Regions from separate parts of the Niveibacterium umoris genome, predicted to be linked through region 2. Evidence: predicted binding sites of a transcription regulator. Region 2 holds the regulator's gene; each other region holds the start of a gene.
What was found. The regulator sigma-54, encoded in region 2, starts transcription at its own class of promoters, with help from an activator protein. The targets are predictions, from matches to a motif close to TGGCACGCTTNCTGCTNA.
Positions count from the first base shown of each region.

Region 1: the regulator sigma-54 is predicted to act here: its motif matches at 8,318-8,335, upstream of nifL (nitrogen fixation negative regulator NifL).
Region 3: the regulator sigma-54 is predicted to act here: its motif matches at 1,573-1,590, upstream of nifB (nitrogenase cofactor biosynthesis protein NifB).

Region 1 covers NZ_JACIET010000001.1:1,217,235-1,226,844, forward strand. The annotation lists gene nifV (homocitrate synthase) at 1-485, shown strand, start outside; gene nifW (nitrogenase-stabilizing/protective protein NifW) at 503-820, shown strand; gene GGR36_RS05375 (nitrogen fixation protein NifZ) at 817-1,290, shown strand; gene nifM (nitrogen fixation protein NifM) at 1,283-2,149, shown strand; gene GGR36_RS05385 (RnfH family protein) at 2,755-3,039, opposite strand; gene GGR36_RS05390 (electron transport complex subunit E) at 3,052-3,732, opposite strand; gene rsxG (electron transport complex subunit RsxG) at 3,745-4,350, opposite strand; gene GGR36_RS05400 (RnfABCDGE type electron transport complex subunit D) at 4,347-5,420, opposite strand; gene rsxC (electron transport complex subunit RsxC) at 5,417-6,934, opposite strand; gene GGR36_RS05410 (RnfABCDGE type electron transport complex subunit B) at 6,946-7,476, opposite strand; gene rsxA (electron transport complex subunit RsxA) at 7,491-8,072, opposite strand; gene nifL (nitrogen fixation negative regulator NifL) at 8,367-9,610, shown strand, end outside.
Region 2 covers NZ_JACIET010000002.1:849,057-858,666, forward strand. The annotation lists gene hprK (HPr(Ser) kinase/phosphatase) at 1-14, opposite strand, end outside; gene ptsN (PTS IIA-like nitrogen regulatory protein PtsN) at 1-468, opposite strand; gene hpf (ribosome hibernation-promoting factor, HPF/YfiA family) at 586-909, opposite strand; gene GGR36_RS15845 (RNA polymerase factor sigma-54) at 921-2,405, opposite strand; gene lptB (LPS export ABC transporter ATP-binding protein) at 2,424-3,146, opposite strand; gene recX (recombination regulator RecX) at 3,133-3,582, opposite strand; gene recA (recombinase RecA) at 3,603-4,625, opposite strand; gene GGR36_RS15865 (LON peptidase substrate-binding domain-containing protein) at 4,762-5,367, shown strand; gene mutY (A/G-specific adenine glycosylase) at 5,368-6,405, opposite strand; gene GGR36_RS15875 (VanZ family protein) at 6,402-7,463, opposite strand; gene GGR36_RS15880 (high affinity choline transporter 1) at 7,594-9,162, opposite strand; gene ubiB (ubiquinone biosynthesis regulatory protein kinase UbiB) at 9,359-9,610, opposite strand, start outside.
Region 3 covers NZ_JACIET010000001.1:1,227,281-1,236,890, forward strand. The annotation lists gene nifA (nif-specific transcriptional activator NifA) at 1-1,429, shown strand, start outside; gene nifB (nitrogenase cofactor biosynthesis protein NifB) at 1,621-3,117, shown strand; gene GGR36_RS05435 (4Fe-4S dicluster domain-containing protein) at 3,133-3,378, shown strand; gene draG (ADP-ribosyl-[dinitrogen reductase] hydrolase) at 3,388-4,356, shown strand; gene GGR36_RS05445 (RBBP9/YdeN family alpha/beta hydrolase) at 4,614-5,246, opposite strand; gene GGR36_RS05450 (TOBE domain-containing protein) at 5,289-5,504, opposite strand; gene GGR36_RS05455 (ATP-binding cassette domain-containing protein) at 5,527-6,378, opposite strand; gene ssuC (aliphatic sulfonate ABC transporter permease SsuC) at 6,393-7,175, opposite strand; gene ssuD (FMNH2-dependent alkanesulfonate monooxygenase) at 7,183-8,355, opposite strand; gene GGR36_RS05470 (sulfonate ABC transporter substrate-binding protein) at 8,388-9,353, opposite strand; gene ssuE (NADPH-dependent FMN reductase) at 9,431-9,610, opposite strand, start outside.

The sequences.
Region 1 (9,610 bases), on a different contig from region 2:
ACACCACCGTGAACGGCTTGGGTGAGCGCGCCGGCAACGCTGCGCTGGAGGAAGTCGTGCTCGGCCTCGGTCAGTGTTACGGCATATCGACCGGCATCGATCTGACCGCATTTCCGGTGCTCGCGGAACGCGTCGCCGCCGCATCCGGGCGACCGATTCCCGCGCAGAAGAGCCTGACCGGCGCCAACGTCTTCACCCACGAAGCCGGCATCCATGTCGACGGCCTTCTGAAGGATCCGAGCAACTATCAGGGTTTCGACCCCGCATTGGTCGGCCGCTCGCACCGCGTCGTGCTTGGCAAGCATTCCGGCAAGGGTGCGGTGAAGTCAGTCTTCGCCCGCCTGGGCCACCCGCTCGGCGACACGGAAGCCGACGCCCTGCTTGGCCGGGTACGGCAGTTCGTTGTTGCGACCAAGCGCGCCCCCAACGACGACGATCTGATGCGCCTGTTTGACAGCGCCACCCCCAAGCCACTGCCCTGCTGAACGAACGCGAGGACACCATGCACGCCCCCTCCCCCACGCTGGCCGACGACCTTGCCGAACTCGAAACGATCGAGGACTTCCTCGCCTACTTCGGTATCCCGTACGAACGTTCGGTAGTGCAAATCAACCGGCTGCACATCCTGCAGCGCTTCCACGACTACCTGCGCAGTGCCGACGAGCCGCCGGTCTACGAGCAGTGGCACGAGCGCCTCGCTCGCGCCTACGACGACTACCTGAACTCGGACGCGATCACGCAAGGCGTGTTCCGCGTCTTCAAGCGCGCCCGTGGCATCTCCACCGTGCAGCTCAGCGACATCGGGCGGGCCCCGCGATGAACCCGCAGTTCGAACTTGGCGATGTGGTGCGAGTCGTGCGCAACGTGCGCGACGACGGCACCTTTCCCGGCGCCACCCGCGGCGATCTGCTCGTGCGCCGAGGCAGCCTCGGGCATGTGGTCGACGTCGGCACCTTCCTGATGGATCAGATCATCTACTCGGTCCATTTTCTGGACGCCAAACGGATTGTCGGCTGCCGCGAGGAAGAACTGCTCCCCGCTGGCGCCCCTTGGGCGGAATCTCAGTTCGAGACGCGGGAACGGGTGCGCAACCTGAAAGCACTGTCTGTCGACGGCGAGGTACGGGTGCCCGTTGGCGCGGTGGGCGAAGTGCTCAAAGTGATTCGCGATGTCGCCGACGACATCGCCTACCACATCCATTTCCCGGTGTTCCCTGGCCGCACGCTCCAGGTGCGCGAGCGCACCCTTGGCCCGGTCACACCAGCGATTCAGGAGACGAGTGATGCCTGACGCCACCACAAGCCAAGCTGTTGCACACGCCCCGTCGCGCTACCTCACGATCAAGCATGCGCAGGCCTTGTTCCAGCAAGCGCCCGACGCGCTGTCCGATGCACAACGCGCACGCGTCGACGAAGTGGTGGCGCGCCAGCTGGCGATCGAGCAGCGTGTGCTGATGAGCGACGAAGCCCGCCGTGTCGTGGTCAGCAGCAACATGGTGGACGCTGGCGTAACCGAGGTCATGTCGCGCTTTGAAAGCGAGGCGGACTTCGTCTGCACACTCGCAAAACAGGGGCTCACGCAAGCCGCGCTGCGCGAAGAGCTGACGCGCGACATGACCGTCGAAGCGGTGCTCGATGCGGTGTCCGCCAACGTCCCGCCGGTCAGCAAGCAAGACATCGAAATCTTCTACCGCCTGCATGCCGATCGCTTCCACACACCGGAGCGTCGCACGGTCAGGCACATCCTCATCACGATCAACGACGACCTTGCCGGCAGCGGCCGGGTCGCCGCGCGTGCGCGTATCGACCAGATAAGGGCTCAGTGCGCGCGCGATCCGGAGCAGTTTGCGAAGCAGGCCTTGCGCCATTCGGAGTGTCCGACGGCGATGCAAGGCGGTCTGCTCGGTCCGGTCACGCGCGGCCAGCTGTTCCCGGCGCTCGATGCAGCCCTGTTCTCGATGGCGACAGGCGAGCTATCCGGCGTACTCGAGTCGCCGATGGGCTTTCACATCCTGTGTTGCGATCACATCCGCCCCGCGGGGCGTGTGCCGCTGGCAAAGGTGCGCGACAAGATCCGCGTGCAGATTCTGGGCACGCGCCGCGCTCACTACCAGAGGCAGTGGCTGCGTGGCCTGATCGCCCGAAAGTAGCGTCGCAATAGCGGCGTCAGCCCTTGCGCACGGTGGGGCCTGTTCCGCGGGCGCGCCAGTGCCAAGACGCACGCACAAGCACACACTCACGCACGCGCACACACCCACGCGGCCGCGTTGCGGCGCCCATTTCACGCTTTGGCTAAATGACGCAATTGCAGGTCGGCCAACGCACGCAACGCGTGCCTCAAGTGTGGCGTGGCGCGCGTCGGGCTGTTTGCGGAATTCAGGCGACGTGCCCATCGGGCCACCAAGGTGGGCATGCCAGCCAGGACCAAGGCCGTTCGCCTCGTGAGAGCCGGCGATTCGGGCGCGCTCGCTTTTGATGCGAAGCTCGGCAAGATGGTTGCGTCTGTGCGCTCCGATGTCCTCAAGCGGGAAGCAACAATTGCGATTAGGCGTCCGCGGTGGCTATGGCGTGCCCTTCGCGTTCGAGCATGAGGTGATACCGGCCAAGGGCTGACGCGCGGCCCGAAAGCCTCCCCACATCCACGCATTAGCCCGACCCACTCAGTCGTGGATCGGGCAGGCGATAGGTCATTCGGCCGGCTTGCAGCGACAAGCCATTGTTTGGCGGAGTGCTGCAGCAAGAACTCGCCCGACGATCAGGCTTCGTCGCTGTCCAGCTCGAAGCCCGGGCGCCGCGGCACAGTCATTGGATCGCACTGGATCGGGCGATAGATCTCCACCCGGTCACCCGCCCGCAGCGGCGCATCGAGCTTGACGGCCTTGCCGAAGATGCCGACCCGCTGGCTCGCGAGGTCGATGTGCGGGAACTGTGCGTAGATACCGGACTCCTCGATCGCGTCCCGTACCCGCGTGCCCTCTTCCACTTCGATGTTGAGCCAAGCCTGCCGGCCCGGCTCTGCGTAAGCGATGGATACTTTCATGTTGCCTCCCGGTTAAGCGCCACAGTGACTGGGTTGGGTGACAGCGCCACAGGCCCTGCTTGCGTCGCGCCGCATTTCGATCCGTTTGCGCAGTGCCAGCAACAACCCCAGCGTGAGGAAGCCGCCTGGCGGCAGAATCATCATCAGCGTGCCGCCATAACCCGGCAGCACCCGCGTTTCGAGGAAGGCGAAGTGCGGTCCGAGGAGCAGGCTGGCCTGCGAGAACAGCGTGCCACTACCGATGATTTCGCGCACAACGCCGATCGAAGTCAGCGCCGCGGTGAAGCCCAGCCCCATGAAGAGTCCATCGGCACCCGACGCGAGCACGCCGTTCTTGCACGCAAAGGCTTCCGCACGCCCAAGGATTGCGCAGTTGGCGACGATGAGCGCGATGTAGAGACCCAACACCTTGTAAAGGTCGTGCATCCAGGCGTTGAGACCAAGATCCACCAGCGTCACGATGGTCGCGATGATTGCGATGAACACCGGGATGCGGACCTGCTCGGTCACCACACCACGCACGGAAGACACGGCCATGTTGCTCACCACCAGCACCGCGGTGGTTGCGAGCCCCATGCCGAGCCCGTTCGTGGCGGTCGAAGTCAGCGCCATCGTCGGGCACATGCCGAGGATCTGCGCGAGTACCACGTTCTGATCCCAGAGCCCGTTACGGATGATGTCTTTGGTTTTCATGGGAGCCTCGTCTCAGTGTTCGGCGTAGATTGCCGCGTGGTTGGCCTGGTGGAATTCGAGCGCTTCCTTCACCGCCTTCACAACGCCGCGCGGGGTGATCGTGGCGCCGGCAAACTGGTCGAAGTCACCGCCGTCCTTCTTCACCAGCCAGCGCGCGGTCGTCAGCGCCTTGCCTTCGAAGGCGTGCACCCAATCCGACTTTGCAACTTCGATCTTGTCACCCAGGCCCGGTGTTTCCGCATGGCGCAGCACACGTACGCCCTGCACGACACCTTCGCGTGAGATCCCGACCAGGATCACGATCGGGCCGGCGTATCCGATAGAGCTTGTCTTGAACACGGCGCCCTGCTGCACGCCGGCCTTGCTGGCCTTGTGCACTTCGACATCGAGCCCGGCGCGATCTTTGACGAGAACGACGTCCGCCAGCAGGTTGTTGTCGTTGAAGCCGGCGGGCAGCACCTGCCGTAGCGAGGCTTCAAGATCCTGCTCTTCGGCGATATGGATCGCCGGCGCGGTGAAACCGTTGGCCACCACCAGCGCCGCCGCAGTCAGCGTGCTGAATAGCGCCAGCAACACGCCCTGATAACTGATGCCTTCTCGCAGCGCGGCGACGTTCATTTCGATTTTCCTTTCTGCACGGACGCTGGTTTTCCAGTGAAGGTGCGGCCGTAGACCCGGGGCTTGATGAGACGGTCGATCGCCGGTGTCAGCGCATTCATGAGCAGCACCGCAAACGCAACCCCTTCCGGATAGCCGCCGTAGGTGCGGATCACCCAGGTCAGCAGACCGCAGCCCAGACCGAACACCACCTGTCCGGCTCGCGTGCTTGGCGAGGTGACGTAGTCAGTCGCGATGAAGAAGGCGCCGAGCATCGCGCCGCCAGACATCAGGTGCGTGGTCCAGTCGATGTAGCGCGCCGGGTCGACCGCATGCCCGATCGCAGCCGGAACCGCGATTGCGGCGAGCATCGCCACCGGGACATGCCAGGTGATGATGCGCATCGTGAGCAACGCCACCCCACCGGCTGCGATCAGCCAGGTCGAGGTCTCGCCAAGGCTGCCAACGCGGGCGCCGACCCAGTTGAAGGCATGGCCCGGCAACTCGGTATGCAGCAGATCAACACCGCGTGCAAGGTCAGTCTTCGCATGGCCCAGCAGCGTGGCGCTGCTCATGGCGTCGGGGACCGGGATATGGCCGAGCGTGATGAGCAGACCATCAAGCAGGCCGGGCGCTCCCGCCGGTACGACCCAGTAGGTCATCTGCACCGGGAAGGAAACCAGCAGCGCGATCCGCGCAATCATCGCGGGGTTGAACAGGTTGTTGCCCAGCCCGCCGAAGACCTGTTTGCCGAGCGTTGTCGCAAAGAGCCCACCGACGACACCGATCCACCACGGCGCCCAGGGCGGGAGCGAAAGCGCGAGCAGCCAACCAGTCAGCAGCGCGGACCCGTCCTTGAGCAAAGGCGCGGGATCGCGCCCCGCCCAACGCAGGCACACCGCCTCACCGGCCAGCGCTGAGGCAATGGTGATGAGCCAAAGCCAGAAGGCGGGCGAGCCGAAGAGCCAGAACCCATAGACCGTGGCCGGTACCAGGGTCGCGACAACCTTGAGCATCACGACGCTGACCGATTCGCCGGCCCGTGCATGCGGCGACGCCACAGTTTGAAGAATCATGCTTTGGGCGCTCATGCGCTGGCCCCTCCTGCGGTGTTGGCGGATGCTGAAGTTGCGGCCTGCTGCGCAGCTGCCTGTTGTGCAGCGCGCTCGGCCTTTCGCCGTGCAGCGGCTTCAACGCGCTCGCGTGCCTCGCGTTCGAGACGCTCCTTGCGCGCCTGCGCAAGGCCTTTCGTGAACTCGGTGCGCTTCTTCTGCTGCGCGCGTTTCCAGACCTCGCCCTTGGCGTGATAGAAGGTCTGCACCAACGGCACATGCGATGGGCACACGTAGGCGCAACAGCCGCAGGCCAGGCAATCGTCGAGGCCCTTGGCCTCCGCCTTGTCGTACTCGCCAGCATGGATGTGGGCCGATAGCTCCAGCGGCAGCAGCCCCATCGGGCAGGCCTTCACGCAGGAACCGCAGCGAATGCAGGCCGAAGGAGCGGTGTCGGTGATCTCGCCCGCTGTCAGCGCCAGAATGCCGCCGCAGCCCTTCACAGTCGGCACCTGCGCATGCGGCAAGGCCACGCCCATCATCGGGCCGCCCATGACCAGCCTTGCAGGGGTTTCCTTCAGGCCGACAAAGCGCAGCAGGTCTTCGATCAGGACGCCGATCGGCGCCAGGACGTTGCCCGGTTGTGCCACCGCACCGCCATTGACCGTAACGATGCGGCGATAGAGCGGCTCGCCGACCCGCACGGCACGGTGGATGGCAGCGCAGGTACTGACGTTGTTGACCAGCACGCCGATGCTCGCGGTACGCGCGCCGGAGGGCACTTCCTTGCCGGTGAGCACCTGCACCAATTGGCGGTCGGAACCCATCGGGTAGCGCGCCGGCACCGGGCGAATCTCGATCGAGGCAAAACCCTCGGCCGCCTTGCGCATCGCTGCGGTGGCCTCGGGTTTGTTGTCCTCGATGCCCACCAGTGCTTTGGTCGCGCCGGTGGCGTGCATCAGGATTCGCACGCCATCGATCACTTCGTCGGCGCGCACCCGCATCACGCTGTCGTCGCTTGAAAGATACGGCTCGCACTCGCCACCGTTGATGATCAAGGTATGCACCGAGAGCTTGAGGCCCAGTTGCGCCTTGGGGGCCGACGGGAAGGTCGCGCCGCCGAGGCCGACGATGCCCGCATCCGCAATGCGCTGGGACACCTCCGCCGGCGTGAGGCTGAACGGATCAACTTGCGGCGTGAGCGGCTCGCCAGCTTCGTCCTTGCCGTCCAGCTCGATCGTGATCGCGGCAAAGGGCAAGCCGGACGGATGCGGCGCAGTCACCTCGCCGATCGCGCTGATCACGCCGGAGCTTGGGGAATGAACGGGCGCCGACACATTGCCTTGCGCGGCAGCGATCAGCTGGCCACGCAGCACGCGCTCCCCGACCTTTACAACCGGCAACGCCGGCGCACCCACGTGCTGCAACAGCGGCACACACAACCTTTCGGGCAGCGGCATCACTCGCAGCGGCACGTCGGCAGCTGGCCGCTTGTGGTCGTCGTGCGGATGTACGCCCCAGCGCACACCATTCAGAAGTTCACGCAATCCCATCTTGCTACTCCTCAGACGGCCAGAGCCGGTTTCGTCCAGTTCCAGTCGCGCAGCGTTACCGGCACTGGCTCAAGGCCAATCGCGCCGGTCGGGCACTCTTTCTCGCAACTGCCACAGCCGGTGCAGGCGCCGTGCAGCACGCCGTGAATCTGCTTGGCCGCACCGATCACTGCGTCGGTCGGGCAGACCTTGAAGCAGCGCGCGCAACCAATGCAAAGATGCTCGGCCACCTGCGCGAGCTTCGGCCCGCTATCGGCCTTGCCACCTGCGCCAAGGCTTACGCCCATCTTTGCTGCGATTGCCTCGGCCAGCGCACGGCCACCCCCGGGGCAGCAATCGACGCTTGCTTCGCCACGCGCGATGGCGTTCGCGGCACCGGAGCAACCGGGAAAGCTGCACTGCCCGCAGTTCGTGCCGGGCATCAGCTCGATCAGCTCTTCCACCAGGGCGTCGCCCTCAACATGGAAGACCTTCGCGGCATAGCCGAGGATCAGCCCCAGAACGAGGCCGAGGAACATCACACTGGCAATCGGCGCAATCATTTCAACCTCCCCGCTCAACCGAGCTTCATTCCTGAAAAACCCATGAACGCGAGCGCCAGCAGCGACGCCAGCACGAAGCTGACCGGCGCGCCCTCGAAGGTCTGTGGCACCTTCGCAAGCGACAAACGTTCGCGAAGGCCAGCGAACATCGTCAGCACCAGCGTGAAGCCCACCGATGCGCCGAAGCCCACCATGACGCTCATCGCAAAGTTGTTGGCCTGCTGCACGTTGAGCAGGGGAATGCCCAGCACAGCGCAGTTAGTGGTGATCAGCGGCAGGTAGATGCCAAGCGTGCGGTAGAGCTCCGGCGTGACCTTGCGCACCACCATCTCGATGAACTGCACCGCAGCCGCGATGACGAGGATGAAGGTCAGGATGCGCAGGTAGTTCAGGCCCAGCGGTGCGAGCAGGTAGTGTTCGAGCGCCCAGCACGCGCCGGACGCCAGCGTGATCACGAAGGTGGTTGCGAGCCCCATGCCGAAGGAACTGTCGAGCTTCTTCGAGACGCCCATGAAGGGGCACAGGCCGAGGAATTTCACCAGCACCACGTTGTTCACCAGCGCGGTACTGACAAGCAGGATCAGGTATTCACTCATGTCGGTTGAGACCTCCTGCCCTGCTTTTCGCATGGAGCGTGCCAAGTCGATGCATACCGCACCGGGCCAGTGCGTAAATGCCGCTCCTGTGGGCATCCGGCGGGAACAGCGCATGCACCGGAAGGGGTCTGCATCTGCGAAAACCCGTGTCGGGGTTCCAACAAACCGACGTTGCGTTGTGACGAATCCTCACAACGACACTCGCATTTGACGTTGCTCAAGCGTGGCGTTGAGTCGCGAGAATTCGGCACGGTTGCTGCATCGACGCAACGGAGCGTTCACACGAGGCCCGCCATGCCAGAGCAGAAGAAGACCGCCACCGCAAAGAAGGCCGCCCCAGTGGTTGCCCGGAAGATTCCTGCCGCGCTGTTCCGCGCCGCGGTGGAGCAGGCCGACATCGCGATCTCGATCACCGACCCGCGCGCACGCATCGAATACGTGAACCCCGCCTTCACCCGCGTTAGCGGCTACAGCGTGGGCGATGCCGTCGGGCAGCATCAGTCGATCCTGTCGAACCACACCACGCCTCCCGACGTGTACAAGTCGATGTGGCGCCGTATCACCGCCAAGGAAACATGGACCGGGCGTCTGGTGAACCGCCGCAAGGACGGCGCCCCTTACCTGGCCGATCTCACCGTCACGCCAGTGCTGGACGAGGCGGGCCAGATCACCCATTACCTGGGCCTGCAACGCGACATCACTGCGCTGCACAAGCTCGAATGCGCGGTGCGCAACCAGAAGGCGCTGATCGAGTCGGTCGTCGATGGCGCGCCACTCGTACTTGCCTTGCTGGATATTGGCGACCGCGTCGTACTCGACAACCTCGCCTACAAGGCGCTGATGTCCGACCTCGGCATGGCCGAGCCGGCCAAGGTGCTGCTGGACGCGATCCGCAACGAACTGGGCAGCGGTTTCGGCCCCTTCAAACCCGGCAGCCACGCCTTCCTCGACCGCCAGGTGCGGCTCGACCGCCCGCACTGGCGCTCACCACGCTGGTTCTCGTGTTCGGCGGTGTGGGTTGCAGCGGACAGCGACGAGGCGGACGACTTCTACGCCAGCAAGGGTGAAGCCTTCCTGCTGCTTGTTGCCACCGACGTCAGCCGGCAGGTTCAGGAGCAGGAGAAAGCGCGCATCGCGGCGCTGCAGGCGGTGATGGCCGAAGAGAGCCGTCAGCAGGCACTGCGCGAGAGCTTGTCAGCCGCGGTCTATCAGATGGAGGGGCCGCTCAACATTCTCGGCTCTGTCGTCAACATGATGGGCCGACGCGGCTGCGATCCGGCCCAGGCGGCACTGGCAGAGGCGCTCAAGGCCGGACAGACCGCGCTGGACACTCTGCGAAGCGCGATACCGGCGCGCGCACCCGAGGCCAGCACGGCGGTCAACCTCAATGAAGTGGTGCGTGACGTGCTGGACCTGTCGGCGGTTCGCCTGCTCGCCGCCGGTGTATCGGTCAGCTGGCAGCCGCAGCTGGTGCTGCCGGCCATCCAGGGCTCGCCCACGCGTCTGCGCGCCCTGCTCAAGGCGCTGGTGGACAACGC
Region 2 (9,610 bases):
CTAGTTCGACGCATTCGGAGCCCAGTTGACGAACAGGGTGTGCGCCTCCGATGCATCGCTCGCCTGCATCAGCGCATCGCGGAAATTGCGGTCGGAGAACATCTGCGCCAGTTCCGAGAGCAGACGCAGGTGGTGTTCGGTGGCGCTCTCGGGTACCAGCAGCACGAACAGCAGATTCACCGGCTTGCCATCCGGCGCCTCGAAGGGCACCGGCTGGGTCAGGCGGATGAAGGCGCCAATCGCGTCGCGCAGGCCCTTGAGTCGGCCATGGGGGATGGCGATCCCTTGCCCGAGCCCGGTGGAGCCGAGTTTTTCGCGCGCGAACAGGGCGTCGTAGACGGCGCTGCGCGCAAGGCCCTGGTGGTTTTCGAACAGCAGGCCGGCCTGTTCGAAGACGCGTTTCTTGCTGCTCGCTTCCAGATCGACGAGCACGTTGGATGGCGGCAGCAGGGGGGCGATGAGATTCATGCTTGGGGTTCAGAAATGCACTGCGCGCCCGAAGGCGCGCAGATCCGGGTTCAGCTCATCTTCGGCGCGGCGGCTTTCCGCAAGCTTACGCGCCGGGATTCATCAGAGCGAACGTGATTACGATTCCGCGGACTGGCGCTTGTGCGCCTCGTGGCCGTGATCGTAGGACTTTTCCTTGTGCTTGAGAACCTGCCGATCGAGTTTGTCGGTCATGGCATCAATTGCGGCGTAGAGATCTTCGTCGATGCTTTCGACAAAAATGTCCTTCCCGCGTACATGCACCGTCACCTCCGCCTTTTGTTTGAGCTTTTCCACCGACAGGATCACGTTGACGCTGGTGACATGGTCGAAGTGGCGAATCACGCGATCCAGTTTCGAGGTTACGTAGTCGCGCAGGGCGGCGGTAACTTCGAGATGATGTCCGGTGATGTTCAGGTTCATGATCACTCCTCTTAGATCATCTTGCGCTGGCTGACCGGCGGGATGTTGAGCGACTCGCGGTACTTTGCGATGGTGCGTCGCGCAACGACAATCCCCTGCTGGCCGAGAAGTTCGGCAATCCGGGCGTCGGATAGCGGTTTTTTGCGATCCTCTGCCGCAACCAGCTGGCGAATCAGCGCACGAATCGCCGTAGCTGAACACGCGCCGCCAGAATCTGTGGCGACGTGGCTGCCGAAAAAGTATTTCAGTTCAAGAATGCCACGTGGCGTGGCCATGTACTTCTGCGTCGTGACCCGCGAAATCGTCGATTCGTGCAAATCGAGCTGCTCGGCGATCTCGCGCAAGGTCAGCGGCCGCATGGCCACGTCCCCATAATCGAAGAACTGCCGCTGGCGGTCAACGATCGCCTGCGAAACCCGCAGGATCGTGTCGAAGCGTTGCTGTACGTTCTTGATCATCCAGCGCGCCTCCTGCAACTGGCCGGCCAGCGAACCGGCCGAGCCGCGGTGCTGCTGCAGGATACCGGCGTAGAGCTGGTTGATCCGCAGCTTGGGCATCGCGTCCGGATTCAGTGTCGCACTCCAGTGGCCGCGCACCTTGCGCACGATCACATCCGGGATCACGTAACGGGTTTCGAGCGCGGCAAATTTCGCGCCCGGGCGCGGGTCAAGGCTGCAAACCAGTTGATGCGCCTCGCGCAGGGTCTCTTCGTTGCAACCGAGCTGGCGCTTCAGGCGTACGAAATCGCGCGCCGCAAGCAACTCAAGGTGATGTTCGACGATCGTGATCGCCGCGTCGCGTGCAGCGCTGGCGGGCAAGAGCCGCAGCTGCAGCTTCAGGCATTCTCCCGGCGAGCGCGCGCCGACCCCCGGCGGGTCGAGGTTCTGCAGATGTGCCAGCGCAATCTGCAGTTCCTCGATCTCGACTTCCGATTCGGTCGGCAGCAGTTCCATCAGCTCGTCGAGCGGCTGGGTCAGGTAGCCGTCGTCGTCAAGCGCTTCGATCATGAAACGCAGCAGTGCGCGATCGCGCTCCGACAGCAACATCAGGGCGATCTGGCCGTCCAGATGATCGCGCAGGCTGGTCTGGGCCGCGCGGAACTCCTGAAAGTCGGTTTCCTCGTCGTCGTCGCGGTTGCCGCTGCCACTGCCACCGCCACCGCCCTCGCCCGACCATTCGGCGCTGCCTTCATCGTAGCTGCCACCCTCCTCGAAACTCGGTTCGGGCGGTTCGGCGGGGGCGTCGGAGAAATCGGTGTCGCCACCCTCGGCCGGGGCATCGCCTTGTTCGCCGCTGCTGGGCGCCGCGGCGGACTGGCCCCAGGCTTCGGGGTCCGATTCGGAGTCTTCGCGTTCGAGCAGCGGGTTTTCGAGCAACATGCGCTCGATCTCGCTGTTGAGCTCCAGCGTCGATAGCTGCAGGAGCTTGATCGACTGCTGCAGCTGCGGGGTCAGCGCGAGCTGCTGGGAGATGCGGAGCTGGAGCGAAGGTTTCATCGTCGGCTAGGGGGGGGATCAGAGGCGGAAATGCTCACCCAGATAGACCTGGCGAACCTTGTCGTTCTGCACGATCTCCGCCGGGCGGCCGGAGGCAAGCACGACGCCGTCGGTGATGATGTAGGCGCGATCACAGATGCCCAGCGTCTCGCGGACGTTGTGGTCGGTGATCAGCACGCCGATGTTGCGTTCCTTCAGGAAGCGGATGATCTTCTGGATGTCGATCACCGCGATCGGGTCAACGCCGGCAAAGGGTTCATCGAGCAGGATCACCTGCGGATCGGTGGCGAGCGCACGGGCAATCTCGACCCGGCGCCGCTCGCCGCCCGACAGCGACAGTGCGGTGGCGTCCCGCAGGTGGGTGATGCCCAGTTCTGCGAGCAGTTCGTTGAGACGCTCGGCCTGCTTGTCCTTGGGGCGCTTCTGCAGTTCCAGTACCGCGAGGATGTTCTCCGCGACGGTGAGCTTGCGGAACACCGAGTTTTCCTGCGGCAGGTAGGAAAGTCCAAGTTTCGCGCGCCGGTGAATCGGCAGATGGGTGATGTCCTTGTCGTCGAGGATGATCTGGCCGCCGTCTGCGCGTACCAGGCCGACGATCATGTAGAAGCAGGTGGTCTTGCCGGCGCCGTTGGGGCCGAGCAGGCCGACGACCTCGCCGCTGCCGACCTCGAAGCCGACATCGCGCACCACGGTGCGCGCCTTGTAGCGTTTGGACAGACCGCCAACCTTAAGCAGACTCATCGAACGGTTCTTTCAGTACTTTCCTGACGACCTCCGCGGCAAACCCGCGGGCGGTCAGAAATCGCGCCTGTCGCGCCCAGTCCTTCGCGTCGGCCGGCAACTGCCCGAATTTGCGCGCCCAAACGGCGCGGGCGCGCGCCAGCTCCGGTTCGCCGAGTTCGCTGGCGAGTGCGGCATCGATCGTTTCCGGATCGACCCCGCGCTGCGCCAGTTCATGCTGGATGCGGCGCCCGCCCAGCCGCTCGGCGCGGCTGCGCACATAGCTCTCGGCAAAACGGGCGTCCGACTGCAGGCCCAGCTCGCCCATCCGGTCCAGTACCGCTTCGACCGCATCCGGCTCGCCATGCGCCGCCAGCTTGCGCGCCAACTCAGCCCGGCTGTGTTCGCGCTGAGCCAGGCTGCGCAACGCGCGCGCCTTGAGTTCGTCGCGGCTCATGGCAGCCGGCTCGGCTGGCATCAGGCGGCCGCGGCTTCCCCGGCCGGCAGCTCGGGCAGACCCAGCTGGACGCGGATCTTGTTCTCGATCTCGCGTGCAATCGCCGGGTTCGCGCGCAGGAACTCGCGCGCGTTGTCCTTGCCCTGGCCGATCTTCTCGCCGTTGTAGGCGTACCACGCGCCGGACTTGTCGACAAAGCGCTGTTCCACGCCCATGTCGATGATCTCGCCTTCGCGCGAAATGCCTTCGCCGTAGAGGATGTCGAAGTGTGCTTCCTTGAACGGTGGCGAGACCTTGTTCTTGACGACCTTGACCTTGGTCTCAGAACCGATCACCTCGTCGCCCTTCTTGATCGTGCCGGTGCGGCGGATATCCAGGCGCACCGAGGCGTAGAACTTCAGCGCGTTACCGCCGGTGGTGGTCTCGGGGTTGCCGAACATCACGCCGATCTTCATGCGGATCTGGTTGATGAAGATGACCATGGTGTTGGTGCGCTTGATGTTGCCGGTCAGCTTGCGCAGCGCCTGCGACATCAGGCGGGCCTGCAGGCCGGGCAGTTGGTCGCCCATCTCGCCTTCGATTTCCGCCTTCGGCGTGAGCGCCGCGACCGAGTCGATGACGACGATATCCACACCGCCGGAGCGCACCAGCATGTCGGCGATTTCCAGAGCCTGTTCGCCCGTGTCCGGCTGCGAGATCAGCAGGTCGCCAACATTGACGCCCAGCTTCTGTGCGTAAGTCACGTCGAGGGCGTGTTCGGCGTCGATGAACGCAGCGACGCCGCCCATCTTCTGCATTTCGGCAATCGCCTGCAGGGTCAGCGTGGTTTTGCCGGAGGATTCCGGGCCGTAGATTTCGATCACGCGGCCGCGCGGCAGGCCACCGATGCCCAGCGCGATGTCGAGACCGAGCGAACCGGTCGATACCGCCTGGATGTCGGACTCCACCTCGCCGTCGCCCAGACGCATGATGGAACCCTTGCCGAACTGCTTCTCGATCTGAGCCAGCGCGGCCTGAAGTGCTTTTGCCTTGTTGTCGTCCATGGGGTATTCCTCGATTCGATGGCGAAGATTATGGCACAGAGATTGCGTGCTTCTTGATGAGGGCTGCCTGCCAAACCGTGGCACACTTCCTCCCCTTCTCCGGGCGTCGACGTCCGGCCCAGCCCGAGTGCCCCTCATGTCCGAACTGCCCGCTGATCTCCCCCTGTTTCCCCTGCACACCGTGCTGGTCCCCGAGGCGCGTCAGCCGCTCAAGGTGTTCGAGCCGCGCTACATGGACATGATCAAGGCCTGCATCAAGGATGGCTCGGCCTTCGGCGTGTGCCTGATCGAAGAGGGGCAGGAGGTCGGGCCGCCAGCGGTGCCCGCCAAGGTCGGCACAAGCGCCCGCGTTGTCGAGTGGGATATGGAGCAGCTCGGCATCCTGAAGATCGTTGTTGCGGGCGAACGCCGCTTCCGCGTCGCTCATGTCGCGACACAGCCGGACGGTCTGTTGCGGGCGGTGGTCGAATGGTTGCCGGAGGCGGCACCGATCGCGCCCGATGCAGCCCTCGAAGACACCCTGCCGCTGCTGCAGGCGGTGGTGGCGGACGCCGGACTCAAGGCGATTCCCGAGCCGCACCGTTTCGACGACGCGAACTGGGTCGGCTACCGCTACACCGAGATCCTGCCGATTCCGGTCAAGGCCAAGCAGAAGCTGCTCGAACTGGACGACCCGATGATGCGGCTGACGATCATCCAGCAGTTCCTCGTGCAGCGCGGATTGCTCACGCGCGACACCTGATCAGGCCGCGGTATCGAGGCTGTCGAGCAGGCGCCGGATCGGCGCCGGCAGGCCCAGGGTGTCCCACTCGGCGGCGCTCGCCCAGCGCCAGCGCGGGTCGTGCAGCGTGCGTGACTTGACCCGAAGTGATTGCGCTTCCAGCGTCAGACGGAAGTGGGTGAAGGCGTGGCGCAGCGGTGGCAGCGCCGATACCGTGCCCTCGGCGACCAGTCCAAGTGTCAGCGCGTAGGACTCGGCATCCACCTCATCGGGAATCTCCGGCAACGCAAACAACCCGCCCCAGATGCCGCGATCCGGCCGCTTGAGCAGCAGTACGCCGGCCTCGCTGCGCGCGATCAGGACGCGGCTCTGGCGCTCGGGAATCACGCGCGGCGGGCGTGGCGAGGGAAGCTCGGCTTGCCGCCCCTGCCGGCGAGCGACGCAGGTTTCGCTGACCGGGCAGGCCGCACATGTCGGCCGGCTGCGGGTGCACACCGTGGCACCCAGGTCCATCAAGGCTTGCGTGTAGGTGTCGACGTGTTCGGCGGGGAGCAGGGATTCGGCCAGCGCCCACATCTCGAGTTCGACTGCGCGTGTGCCCGGAAAGCCTTCGATGCCGAACTGTCGCGCCAGCACGCGCTTGACGTTGCCGTCGAGGATCGCCGTGCGTTGCCCGAAGCAGAAGGCGGCGATCGCGGCGGCGGTCGAGCGCCCGATCCCCGGCAGTGAGGCAATCGCCTCGGCCGCCTGCGGGAAGCGCCCCCCGTGATCGCGCATCACCTGTTGCGCGGCCTGGTGCAGATTGCGGGCACGGGCGTAATAGCCGAGGCCGCTCCACAGCGCGAGCACATCGTCGGCCGGCGCCATCGCAAGCTGTTCCAGCGTCGGGAAGCGCTCGAGGAAGCGCAGGTAGTACGGCACCACCGTATCCACCTGCGTCTGCTGCAGCATGATTTCCGACAGCCACACCCGGTACGGATCGCGATTCGCTTGCCAGGGCAGGTCGTGGCGACCGTGGGCGAGTTGCCATGCGATCAGGCGGTTCGCAAACGCACTCACTTTTGCGCCTCGGCGCGGCGGGTGCCGAAACTCAGCCAGAGCAGCGCGAAGAAGGGCCAGAAGCTGCCGACCAGCTGGGTCAGGCCGTGGAAATTCAACACATGGCCTTCCTGCCGGATGCGGGTCATGTCGTCCCAGTAGGGGTTCTCGGGGGCGAGGTTCATCAGTGCGGTAGCCGTCATCAGTGCCAGCCCGATCAGGCTGTGTCGGGTATGCACACTGCTGCGCCAGCTCAGCGCGAGCAGTACGAGGCCGGTGGCGATGCCGCGCAGGCCGCCGGGCGTTGCCCAGTGCCAGGGCTGCGCCGGCTGAAGAAACACCGAACTTGCCAGTGTCTTTACCGCGACGCCCAGCAGCACGGCGGTGAGGGCGAGCAACACCGACGGCGCACGCATTGCGTGCCGCGCCAACAGTCCGATCGCCAATGTGTTCGCAGCGGTCAGCACCAGCTCGACACGCATGAAATCATGGCCGGTGAGCGTGTAATTCGGTGTCAGGTCGATCAGGTTGCGCAGGTCGCCGTTGGCGAACAGGTAGCTGCTCGGGTTGAGCAGCGAGACCCACCACAAGCCGACGACCAGGACGCCGAAGCCGCCGGTGCGCCCGGGCAGGATGCGTCGGTCGCGCCAGCGAGACAGCGCGCCATCGGCCTCGAAAATGCGCCCGAAACGCAGCGCCACGATCGCGCCGAGCAGGGCACCGACACTGTTTGCGAGCAGGTCCAGATTGCTCGCGACACGGGTTGGAAGGTAGTTCTGCGTCGTCTCGATTGCCAGGCTCAGCAGGCTCGCTGCCGCCCATACGATCAGCACCCGCCGCCCCGGCCGCATGCTGCGTGCGAGCACAGTGGCCCAGGCGAAACCGATCGGCATGAAACCGATGATGTTGAGTGCGACATCGAGCCAGGTGAAGTACTTAGGCCAGGGCGCGGCGAGGAAATCAAACGGCCCGACGCCGATCGAGTGCCAGCCCGCGAACGGGTGCAGGCAGGCGTAGGCCGTCAACAGCGTGACGGCGATGGCGAGATCTCGCGGAAGGTGGTTCCTGGCTTGTGGCAAGGCGAACGTCCTGCGGCCTTCGGGATAGGTTCTTGGCGAACCTTAGCACGCCGCGTGCGACGCCATGAAAGGCATCAGGGCCGCCCTTGCGGGGCGGCCCTGGGTGCTGTACGGCGTGATGGTCCGGACGTCAGGGTTGCGGATGCTGCGCCCTGGCCGCGCTGTGGTGAGCGTGTTTTGTCTGCTCTTCGGTGTGGCGATGGCCGTGGCCGGCCGCGGGGTGATACCCGGCCGGCCCACTGTGACCTGCAAGGGTGGCGTCGTTACGGATCTTTTGCGGCAGCAGCGAGAACAGCACCATCGCGAAGATCGCGACGAGGAAGCCGACGAATTGTGGCGGCCATACCGCGATCCACTCCGGCGGCGTCGGCATGGCGGCCATCGCTTCGCAGGCGAGCCACGAAATCAGCCCCAGCACCATCGAACCCACCGCGCCCTGATTGGTGGCGCGTTTCCAGTACAGGCCAGTGACCAGCGGCACGAAGGCGGCAACGAACGTGACCTTGTAGGCGTTCTCGACCAGACCGTAGATCGAGAGCTTGGAGTTCATCGCGATATAGGTGACGGTCGCGGTGAACACCAGCACCACGCCTTGCATGATGCGCAGGAACTGGCGGTCGGTGAGGTTCGGGCGCCAGGCGGTGACGATGGGTCGCAGCAGGTTTTCCGAGAAGGTCACCGAAGGTGCCAAGAGCGTCGCCGAGGCGCAGCTCTTGATCGCAGAGAGCAGCGCGCCGAAGAACATGATCTGCGCGAACAGCGGCGCCTTCTGCAGCACAAGTTCGGGCAGGATCAACTGCGAGTCGGAGTCGATGTATTTGGCCACCAGATCCGGCGCGATCAGCGTGGCCGAATAGGCGAGGAACATCGGCACGAAGGCGAACACGAAATACAGCGAGCCGCCCAGCACCGAGGCGCGCACCGCGATCTTTTCATTGGCGGAAGACTGCACGCGCTGGAAAACGTCCTGCTGCGGAATCGAGCCCAGCATCATCGTCAGCCAGGCCGCCATGAAGGGCACGATGGCCGAGAAGGTCGGCTCGGGCCAGAAGTTGAACTTGCCGCTCGCCAGTGCGTGGTTCACCACCACGCCGACGCCGCCGACCTGATCGGAGACCTCCCAGCCGATGAACAGCAGGCCGATCACGATCACGATCATCTGGATGAAGTCGGTGATCGCCACCGACCACATGCCGCCGAACAGCGTGTAGATCAGCACCGAACCGGCGCCCAGCACCATGCCGGTTTCCTGCGAGATGCCGTTGTCGGACAGGACGTTGAAGACAAGGCCGAGCGCCTTGATCTGTGCGGCTACCCAGCCCAGGTACGAGATCACGATGCAGATCGTCGTGATGATCTCGACCGTGCGGCCGAAACGCTGGCGGTAGTAGTCGCCGATCGTCAGCAGGTTGAGGCGATAGAGCGGCTTGGCGAAGAACAGGCCGACCAGGATCAGGCATAGCGAGGAGCCGAACGGGTCGGCGACGACGCCGTGCAGGCCTTCCTTGAGGAAGGTGGCGGGGATGCCCAGCACGGTTTCGGAACCGAACCAGGTCGCGAACACCGTCGCGGTGACGATGTACATCGGCAGGCTGCGACCGGCGACCGCGTAGTCGCGGCTGTTATGCACGCGCAAGGCGGCGTAGAGGCCGATTCCGATCGAGATCAGCCAGTAGGCAATGACGAAGCTCAGCAGCATGGTCAGGGAGGAGATTCAGCGCGCCGCGATGGGGGCGGCACGCAGGGCCAGCAAAAAGCCCCCGCTTTCACCGGAGGCCCTACTCGTTCGCTTGCCAGCCGTCGTCATGGGGTGACGGCGCGATCGATCGGGCGCGATTATAGCCCTGATTCCTATGAGGATTCGTCCGATTTTGCGGTGCTGTCGGCGGCCTGTCTCAGCCCCGCCACATATGCCAGATCTCGACTGCCGCAAGCAGCAGCGCGGCGATGCCGAGCAGGCGCATCCAGCGCGCATTGCGGACCTGCTGCAACTCGATCTCGGCGAGCGACTGGCGGATCGCGTCGCGGTCTTCGTGCTGCAGGGCCTGATGCACGAGGCGCGGCAACTGCGGGAAGTAGGTCGCCCAGCTCGGCGCTTCTTCCTCGATATGCCGCGCAAACGCGCGCCAGCCCACCTGCTCGTTCAT
Region 3 (9,610 bases), on a different contig from region 2:
GCCGCAGGAAGTGCTGCGGGTGCTGGAAGAATCCGCCGGACTCACTCGCGGCATGATCAGCGTGCTCGATTCCGAGAGTGGTGAACTGGTCGTCAACGCCTTGCAGGGCGTCGAAGCCGAAGCGTTCGAGCCAGTCCGTTACCAGGCTGGCGAGGGCGTGCTCGGCCTGATCCTGGAAGAAGGCAAGACAGTCGCCCTGCCCTCCATCGCGAGCAATCCGCGCTTCCTCAACCGGCTCGGCATCTACGAACGGCGCCTGCCCTTCATCGCGGCCCCCATCCACGTCGGTGGCACCCTGCATGGTGCGCTCGCGGTGCAACCGAACCGCCTCGATGATGGCCAGCTCGCGGTACGCGCACGCTTCGTCGAGATGGTCGCCAACCTGATCGGCCAAAGCGTCAAGCTCTCGCTCGACGTTGCGCATGAAAAGGAAACCATCGCCGAAGAACGCGACACCCTGCGGCGCACGGTGCGGGGCCAGCACGGCTTCGACAACATGGTCGGCCACTCGGCCGCGATGCGCCGGATCTTCGAACAGATCCGCATGGTGTCGAAGTGGAACACCACCGTGCTGATCCGTGGCGAAACCGGCACCGGCAAGGAGCTGATCGCCAACGCGATCCACTACAACTCACCTCGCGCGCGCGGGCCTTATGTGCGCCTCAACTGCGCCTCCCTGCCCGAGAACCTGCTCGAATCCGAGCTTTTCGGCCATGAGAAAGGCGCCTTCACCGGCGCCGTAGCGGCGCGCAAGGGGCGCTTTGAAATGGCCGACGGCGGCACGATCTTCCTCGACGAAATCGGCGAAATCTCGCCCGCCTTCCAGGCCAAGCTGCTGCGTGTGCTGCAGGAAGGTGAACTCGAACGCGTCGGCGGTGGCCGTACGGTCAAGGTGGATGTGCGCGTGATCTCTGCGACGCACCGCGACCTTGAGGACGCGGTCGATGAAGGCAAGTTCCGCGAAGACTTGTACTTCCGCCTCAACGTGATGCCGATCACCGTACCCCCGCTGCGCGAGCGTCTGGAGGACGTACCGGAAATCGCACGCCACCTGATCGGGCGTGTCGGTCAAGCGCAGGGGCGGCCCCTTGATCTCAGCGAGGCTGCGATCACGCGACTGATGCAGTACAACTGGCCCGGCAACGTCCGCGAAATGGAAAACTGCCTGGAACGCGCCGCAGTCATGTCGGAAAGTGGCCACATCGACTGCGACCTGATCCGTATCGACCGCCAGCGCGAGCTGGCCGCTGCGGCTGCCGCCAACCGCATCGACCTGGATGACCCGACACTGGATGAACGCGACCGCGTGATTGCCGCCCTCGAACAAGCCGGCTGGGTGCAGGCCAAGGCTGCACGCCTGCTCAACATGACCCCGCGCCAGATCGCCTACCGCGTGCAGACGCTGGGTATCGAGGTAAAGCAGTTTTGACCGGCGCTGCGCCGTCCCGCATCTGCCCGCCAGGACGACAAATACCCGCCCTGTCCTGTTTCGCACACGTCAGTGTGTAGGCTAAGTGACACAAGGTGGAAGCAGCAGCGCTCAAACCAAGACGCCACGGTGAAAACACGCATCGGCACGGCAATTGCTGAACCGGGGACAGACATCCTCGGGAGCGCTCCATGCCGACGCCTGCAACTTTGAACCCGACCGCACCGATCAGCGGTTGCGCCAGCGGCCGCTGTGGCTCCAGCTCGCAACAACTCGACGAGCTGGATGCCAGCGTCACGCAACGTGTGCAGGACCACCCCTGCTACTCCGAAGAGGCGCACAAGTACTTTGCGCGCATGCATGTGGCGGTGGCGCCAGCCTGCAACATCCAGTGCAACTACTGCAACCGGAAGTACGACTGCAGCAACGAGTCGCGTCCGGGTGTCGTCTCCGAGGTTTTGACGGCCGCACAGGCGGTGAAGAAGACCCTGGCGGTTGCAGCCGCCATCCCGCAGATGAGTGTGTTGGGCATTGCCGGACCGGGCGACGCACTCGCCAACCCCGAGCGCACCTTCGAAACCTTCGCCGGACTGAGCGAACGCGCGCCAGACCTCAAACTCTGCCTGTCGACGAACGGCCTGATGCTGCCGCAGTACGTGGACAAGATCGCGGACTATCACGTCGACCACGTCACGATCACGATCAACTGCATCGACCCCGACATCGGCGCGCAGATCTATCCATGGATCTTCTGGAACCACCGGCGTGTCACCGGCCGTGAAGCCTCCGAGATCCTCATCTCGCAGCAGCAGAAAGGGCTGGAGATGCTGGTTGCGCGCGGCATCCTGGTCAAGGTCAATTCGGTGATGATCCCGGGCATCAACGATCAACACCTCAAGGAAGTCTCTCGCGTGGTGCGCGCCAAGGGCGCGTTCCTGCACAACGTCATGCCCTTGATCTCGGACCCGGTGCACGGGACGCATTTCGGCCTGACTGGCCAGCGCGGCCCCACCCAACAGGAATTGAAAGCCTTGCAGGATGAGTGCGCCGGCGACATGAACATGATGCGCCACTGCCAGCAGTGCCGAGCCGACGCGGTCGGCATGCTGGGCGAAGACCGCGGCGCCGAGTTCACGCTCGAGAAAGTCGAAGCAATGCAGATCGACGAGCATGCCGCCATGGGCCGGCGCATCGCACTGCGTGCCGCGATCAACGCAGAACTGGCCGAAAAACGTGCCGCGCGACACGCCACCAATGCCCAGGTCATCGCGTTGCACCGTGCAGCCCCGGCACCCGGTCGCGCGGTACGCATGGCGGTTGCGAGCAGCACCGGCGCCGTCATCGACACGCACTTCGGCCATGCGAGGTTCTTCCACATCATCGAGGTCACCGCCGACGGCGTGCAGGCGCTGGGTACACGCGCCGCCGCGCAGTACTGCGGCGGCGAGGCCGACTGTGGCGAGGCTGAGAACACACTCGCGCGAACGCTGGCTTCGCTTGCCGACTGTGAGGTCATGCTCTGTTCGCGAATCGGCATCGAACCCTGGGGCAAGCTCGAGGCTGCAGGCATCCGGCCCGACGGCTCCCACGCAATGGAAGCAGTGGCCCCCGCGGCGCAGGCGGTATGGCAAGCGATGCTCGAAAGCGGGCAACTCGCCGACGCGCCCGCCCACCAGCGTCGCGCATAAGCGGAGCCCGCCGCAATGGCACTCGAAATCATTGCTGGCTGCGTCAACTGCTGGGCCTGTGTCTCGCTCTGTCCGCACCAGGCGATCATCGAGGCGCAACCGCACTTCCTGATCGACCCGCTGCGTTGCACCGAATGTGTTGACGCGCATGCCACGCCGCAATGTGCAGCGATCTGCCCCGTCGAGGGCGTGATCGTGGATGAACTGGGCGAACCGCTGAACCCGCCCGGCTCGCTTTCGCCTCCCGCGCGCGTGGGATGATCCACAGGCATGTCTGGCGACGGCACACTTGCACCGCTCGACATGCCACCGATGCAATGCGCGTGGCCCCCGGGAGTGGCGGCCCAACGCATTCGGCTGCACGCACGCGGTGCCATGCTCGGCCTCGCGCTCGGCGATGCACTCGGGGCGACGGTGGAGTTCATGACGCCACGCGAGATACGCGCCACGCATGGATGCCACACACAGATCCGCGGCGGCGGCTGGCTGCGGCTGGCACCCGGTCAGGTGACGGACGACACCACGATGGCCTTCGCCGTCGCCGATACACTCCTCGCCTCGCCGACGCCCGATGCTGCCGACTTCGGCCGTGCATTTGATGCCTGGATGCGGAGCAAACCCGTCGACATCGGCAATACCGTACGGCGCGGAGTGATGCGCTTTCGCAGAACCGGCGAAGCCTGTGTGGCCCCCTCCGACGACGCGGGCAACGGCGCGACAATGCGCTGCGCGCCAGTAGCGATCGCCCTGCTTTGGGCTCCACCCGACACGGTGCGACAGATCACGCTCGCGCAGGCGCGCGTCACGCACCACAACCCGCTGACAGACGCTGCAACGCTGTGTGTCGTGCGCATGATCCAGGCCGGCATCCTGGGCCACGGCATCCGCGGCGTCATCGCGCTGGCCCACGCCCTGGCGAGCGCGCACACGCTTTTCCAGTTTCGCGCGAAACCGCAGAGCAACCCCACCGGCTACATCGCTGACACCATGCGCGCCGTGCTGCAGGCCATCGACATCACCGACAGTTTCGAAAGCGCATTGATCGACGTCGTCAATCGCGGTGGCGATGCCGACACGACCGGCGCAATCACCGGCGCAATCTTCGGCGCAATGGTGGGCGAGCCGGCACTACCGGCCCACTGGCTGTCGGCGCTGCGCGCCGATGTCGCGGCGGACTGCAGACGCTACGCCGATCGTCTCGTCGAGCGGCCGTTACTGAACTTCAGCTTCGAGGCCTAGCGAAACTCGCAAGCAGACTGCGGGGGAAATCCCCGCGGGACTCAACCCTGGAACCACACTCGGCCACCACGCAAAACGAAAACGATGCTGGCAGTTTGCAAACACTTTCCCGCTGTGTTCCGGACTCCCTTGGGCAAACGGGACGTTCCCGCCAGTTGGCGACCCGACGGCCACGCCGTCTTCTGTCTGTTGCTCAACAACCGGGCGGATCGGTCCGGCCAGCCACGGTCGCCTGTCGTCCTTGCGCGCTTAGGCCCTCAGGCAGACCCGAGGTATTTGACCCAGTCGAATTGAGAGCGCCGACCATCTCCGCGGCGGCGGCGCGGACCGGCCGGCTTGTCGCCCTCTGCGTCGAGCGGTCCGAGCGGAAAATCGCCGTGCGAGCGACGCAACAGATTGAAGATCTCCAACCCGTCCCGCCACGGTCCGTGCCCCGAATCCACGTTGATATGGCCCGCCGCACCGATATTCACAAACCGGCTGCCCCAGCGGTCCGCCAGCCAGGCCGCGCGCATCACACGAACCCACGGGTCATTCGTGCTGGCGACGACTACGCTTGGGAACCCCAACGGTTCATCCGGCAATGTGTTGCTCAAACCGAACTTGTCCGGATCGGCCGGCGCCACCAGCATGGCGCCCGCAATCCTTTCACGATAGGCCTGCGCCACATGCGCGGTGGCGAGGCAACCAAAGCTGTGCGCGACGATCCAGACATGGCCACGCGCACGGTCCAGTTCCTGCCTCAGACTGCCCGCCCAGCGCGCCAGGTTGGGTTCATCCCAGTTCGACTGCTCGACCCGGATGCTGCCTTCGACCTGGCGTTCGAACCAGCTCTGCCAATGCGCCGGCCCGCTGCCATGCAGGCCGGGCACCACGAGTACGGTAGACATGGATACCTCCTTGCGTCGCGGCCCGCGCCACGGTGCGCCGGCCTACAGCGTCGCGATAGACACTTCGGTGGACTTCACCAATGCGACGACTTCAGAACCGATCTTCAACCCCAACTCGTCGACGGAGCGCGTCGTGATCACCGAGGTAACGATACCCGACGGGGTCTCGACATCCACTTCGCTGACAACATCGCCGCGCACGATCTCCTTCACCTTGCCACGGAACTGGTTACGTACGTTGATCGCTTGAATGGTCATTTTGCTCTCCTGTTGAATCGGTTTAGATGGCCCAGCGGACCTGATTGACCGTGCGTTGCAGCGACACGTCGCCAACCTGCTCCGGCTCCGCCACGGGTTCCGCTGGCGGTTGCTGCAACACCTTGCGCAGCAGATAGTCCTCGAGTGCCGCAAAACGCGGGCTGCCCCGCTCGCGCGGGCGCGCGAGATCGACAGACAAGTCCAGCGTGATGTGGCCCTCGTCGATCAGCACAACGCGATCGGCCAGTGCGATTGCTTCGGCCACGTCGTGCGTAACCAGCAGCGCAGTGAAACCACGCTCACGCCAAAGGCCTTCGATCAGTGCGTGCATTTCAATGCGCGTCAGCGCGTCGAGCGCACCGAGCGGTTCGTCGAGCAGCAGTAGGCGCGGGCTATGAACCAGGGCTCGCGCCAGCGCAACCCGCTGCCGCTGCCCGCCCGAGAGCCTCGCTGGCCATTCGTCGGCGCGCTCGGCGAGCCCGACTTGCGCGAGTACCTCACGCGCCCTGCCCAACTCGGTGTCCGGCAGGCCGAGTGCGACGTTGTCGATGACGCGCTTCCAGGGCAGCAGGCGCGAGTCCTGGAACATGATTCGGGTATCGCCGCGTGCGTCGCGCTGCGCGCCACCGAAGCGGATCTCGCCGTCGGTCTTGTCGTCGAGGCCTGCGACCAGTCGCAGCAACGTGCTCTTGCCACATCCGCTGCGCCCGACGATCGCGACGAATTCGCCCGGGGCGACGTTCAAGCTCAAGCGGTGCAGCACCTCGCGTTCGCCGAAACGTTTGACGACCTGCTCGATCTGCAGCGGTATGCCGCCGGCCGCGCCCCTCGCCCGTTGGGCCACAGCACGGGTTTCCTGAGAATCAATCTGCATATGCCGTGCTCCGCTCAAACGGGTTGATAGCCGGGGTGCCAGCGCAACCAGCTGCGCTCAAGCGCACGTGCCAGCACATCCGCCAGCTTGCCGAGCAGCGCGTAGAGCAGGATGCCGACCAGCACCACATCGGTCTGCAGGAACTCGCGCGCGTTCATCGTCATGTAGCCGATACCCGCGTTCGCCGAAATCGTCTCGGCCACGATCAACAGCACCCACATCAGGCCGAGCGAAAAGCGCACACCAACCAGGATCGACGCGACTGCGCCGGGCAGGATCACATGCCGGTACAGCTGCCACCCGGATAGCCCGTAACTCTTGGCCATCTCGATCAGCGCCGGGTCGACCGAGCGAATGCCGTGAAAGGTGTTGAGGTACACCGGGAAGAACACGCCCACCGCCACGAGAAACAGCTTGGCCGCTTCGTCGATGCCGAACCACAGGATCACCAGCGGGATCAGTGCCAGCGGCGGGATGTTGCGCAGCATCTGCAGGCTGGTATCGAGCAGGGTTTCGAGTTTGCGGAAGCTGCCGGTCGCGAGCCCGAGCGCCAGGCCCAGCCCGCCGCCGATGGCGAAGCCGAGCAAGGCCCGGCGGCTGCTGACGAGCACATGACTCAGCAGCTCGCCCGACGAAGCCAGCCGGATCGTTGCACGCAAGATATCGAGCGGTGCCGGCAGCACGCGGCTGGAGATCAGCCCGGTCTGCGCCGCAACTTGCCACGCCACCAGCAACAGCACTGGCGGCACCCATGGCAACAAGGCCTGCGTACGGCGGCTCACTTTCAGAGTAGTCATCGCGCCCTCAGCTTTGCGATGCCTTCGGCACGAAGTGGTTGGCGACCACCTCACCGAACGGCCCGGTCAGACTGCCGCCCGGCAGCGTTTGATTCGGTGCGCCATGCTCAAGCGGCAGCAGCGGGAAGACCAGCTCCGCGAAGCGATAGGCTTCTTCAAGATGCGGGTAGCCAGAGAGAATGAAGGCCTCTGCGCCGACATCCTGGTATTGCTTGAGCTTCGCGGCGACCTGCTGGGGGTTGCCGACGATCGCTGTGCCTGCGCCACCCCGCACAAGCCCGACACCGGCCCACAGGTTGGGGCTGATTTCCAGATCTGCGCGGGTGCGGCCCCGGCCAGCGCCGTGCAGCTCCGCCATGCGCCGCTGGCCAACCGAATCCATCCGCGCCAGCGCGGCCTGCGCGGTCGCAACGGTGTCGTCGTCCAGCCGGCTGATCAGGCGCTCGGCATCGGCCCAGGCCTCTTCTTCGGTCTCGCGCACGATCACATGCAGGCGCACACCAAACTTCACGGTGCGGCCGCGCTTGGCGGCGCGAGCCCGCACATCGGCAAACTTCTTCGCAACCTCCTCGGGCGGCTCCCCCCAGGTCAGGTAGGTTTCAACCTGCTCGGCGGCAAGTTCGTGAGCCGGCTCCGACGAACCGCCAAACCACACCGGCGGGTGCGGTTTCTGCACCGGCGGATAGAGCAGCTTCGCGCCCTGGACTCGCAGATGCTTGCCCTCGAAGTCGTAGCTTTCACCATCGTGGCTACGCGCGATGATCTCGCGCCAGATGCGGATGAATTCGGCCGATGCCGCGTAGCGCTCGGCATGCGACTCGAACAAACCATCACCCGCAAGCTCGTTGGGGTCGCCGCCGGTCACCAGATTCACCAGCAGGCGCCCGCCGGAGAGGCGGTCAAACGTCGCTGCCATGCGCGCCGCAAGGGCGGGCTGCGTCAGCCCCGGTCGCAGCGCAACGAGAAAACGCAGTTGCTTCGTCGCTGCGATCAAGCTCGATGTGACCACCCACGGGTCTTCGCACGAACGGCCCGTCGGCGTCAGCACGCCGTAGTAGCCGAGCCGGTCGGCCGCCTGCGCGATCTGCTGCAGGTAGTCCAGATCGACGCTGCGGGCGCCCTCGCTGGTACCAAGGTAGCGGCTGTCGCCGTGAGTGGGCAGGAACCAGAAGATCTTCATGGCGTTCATTCCTGTCTGCGATGACTTCGCGCTCAGCGACGCGCCGGCAGCGTGGCGTCCTTGACCTGGATCGCCTTCGGAATCAACTTCAGGTCGTAGAAGGTGTCGGCGAGCTTCTGCTGCTCGGCCAGCACCGCGTCGTCAATCGGCCTCACGCTCAGGTTGTAGCGGTTCAGTGCCTGTTCGATCACGGCCGGATCCAGCCCCTGCAGCGTCGTCAGCTGCGCCGCTGCGGCGCGCGTGTCCTTCTTGATCTGCTGGCCGAGCTTGTGCGCTTCATCGAAGAGGATGCGGATCACGTCGGCACGCTTTTCCGCGAATTCGCGTTCGGCGAGGAAGAAGGCGTGGTTGTAGACCACCCCCTGCCCGTCCGCGAGGATTCGGGCATCGATCTGCTTCTCGGCGGCCGACTGGAACGGTTCCCAGATCACCCACGCGTCGATCGCACCACGCTCGAAGGCGGCACGCGCGTCAGCCGGCGGCAGGAAGACGGGCTGGACGTCGCTGTACTTCAGGCCGTGCTTTTCGAGCAGCTTGACCAGCAGGTAGTGCACGTTCGAGCCCTTGTTGAGCCCGATCTTCTTGCCTTTCAGATCGGTAACGCTGCGTATCGGGGAGGCCTTGGGCACAAGCACCGCTTCGGCTGCCGGCGCAGGCAGTTCGTAGCCGACGTAGACAAAGTTCGCACCTGCGGCCTGCGCGAAGATCGGCGGCGCCTCACCGACGTAGCCAAAGTCGATCGAGCCGACGTTCAAGCCTTCGAGCAACTGCGGCCCTGCGGGAAACTCGACCCACTTGATCTCCAGTCCCTTGCCCGCGAGCTGCTTCTCGACGGTGCCCTGCGCCTTCAGCAAGGACAGCACGCTGGCGGACTTCTGGAAGCCGATGCGCAGCAGTTTTGGGTTGTATTCCGCAAGCGTGGCCGGCGCGACGAGTGCGGCGGCCAGCGCCAGGCTGGCCGTGGCAAATTGGCGACGATACTGATTGAAGACGGACATTCGGATTCTCCGTAGTACTGGGTGAGGATGTGTGCGCGCCTGCACCGGCGCGACTCGTTCGAAGTCGAAGGGGGCGCTCAGGCGCTGCAACGCGCCGGCGAGAAACGCATGAACCCGTGCGACGCGTTCAGCTTGGCAACGCGGGGTGACGCACCAAGGTGCTGCGCCAGTGCGTTGACGCCGTCGTCCAGCCGCGCCGCAAGCGCCGGTGCGAGCTGCAGCCCGCCGCCGGAATCGCTGCCGATTTCGCTGTCCAG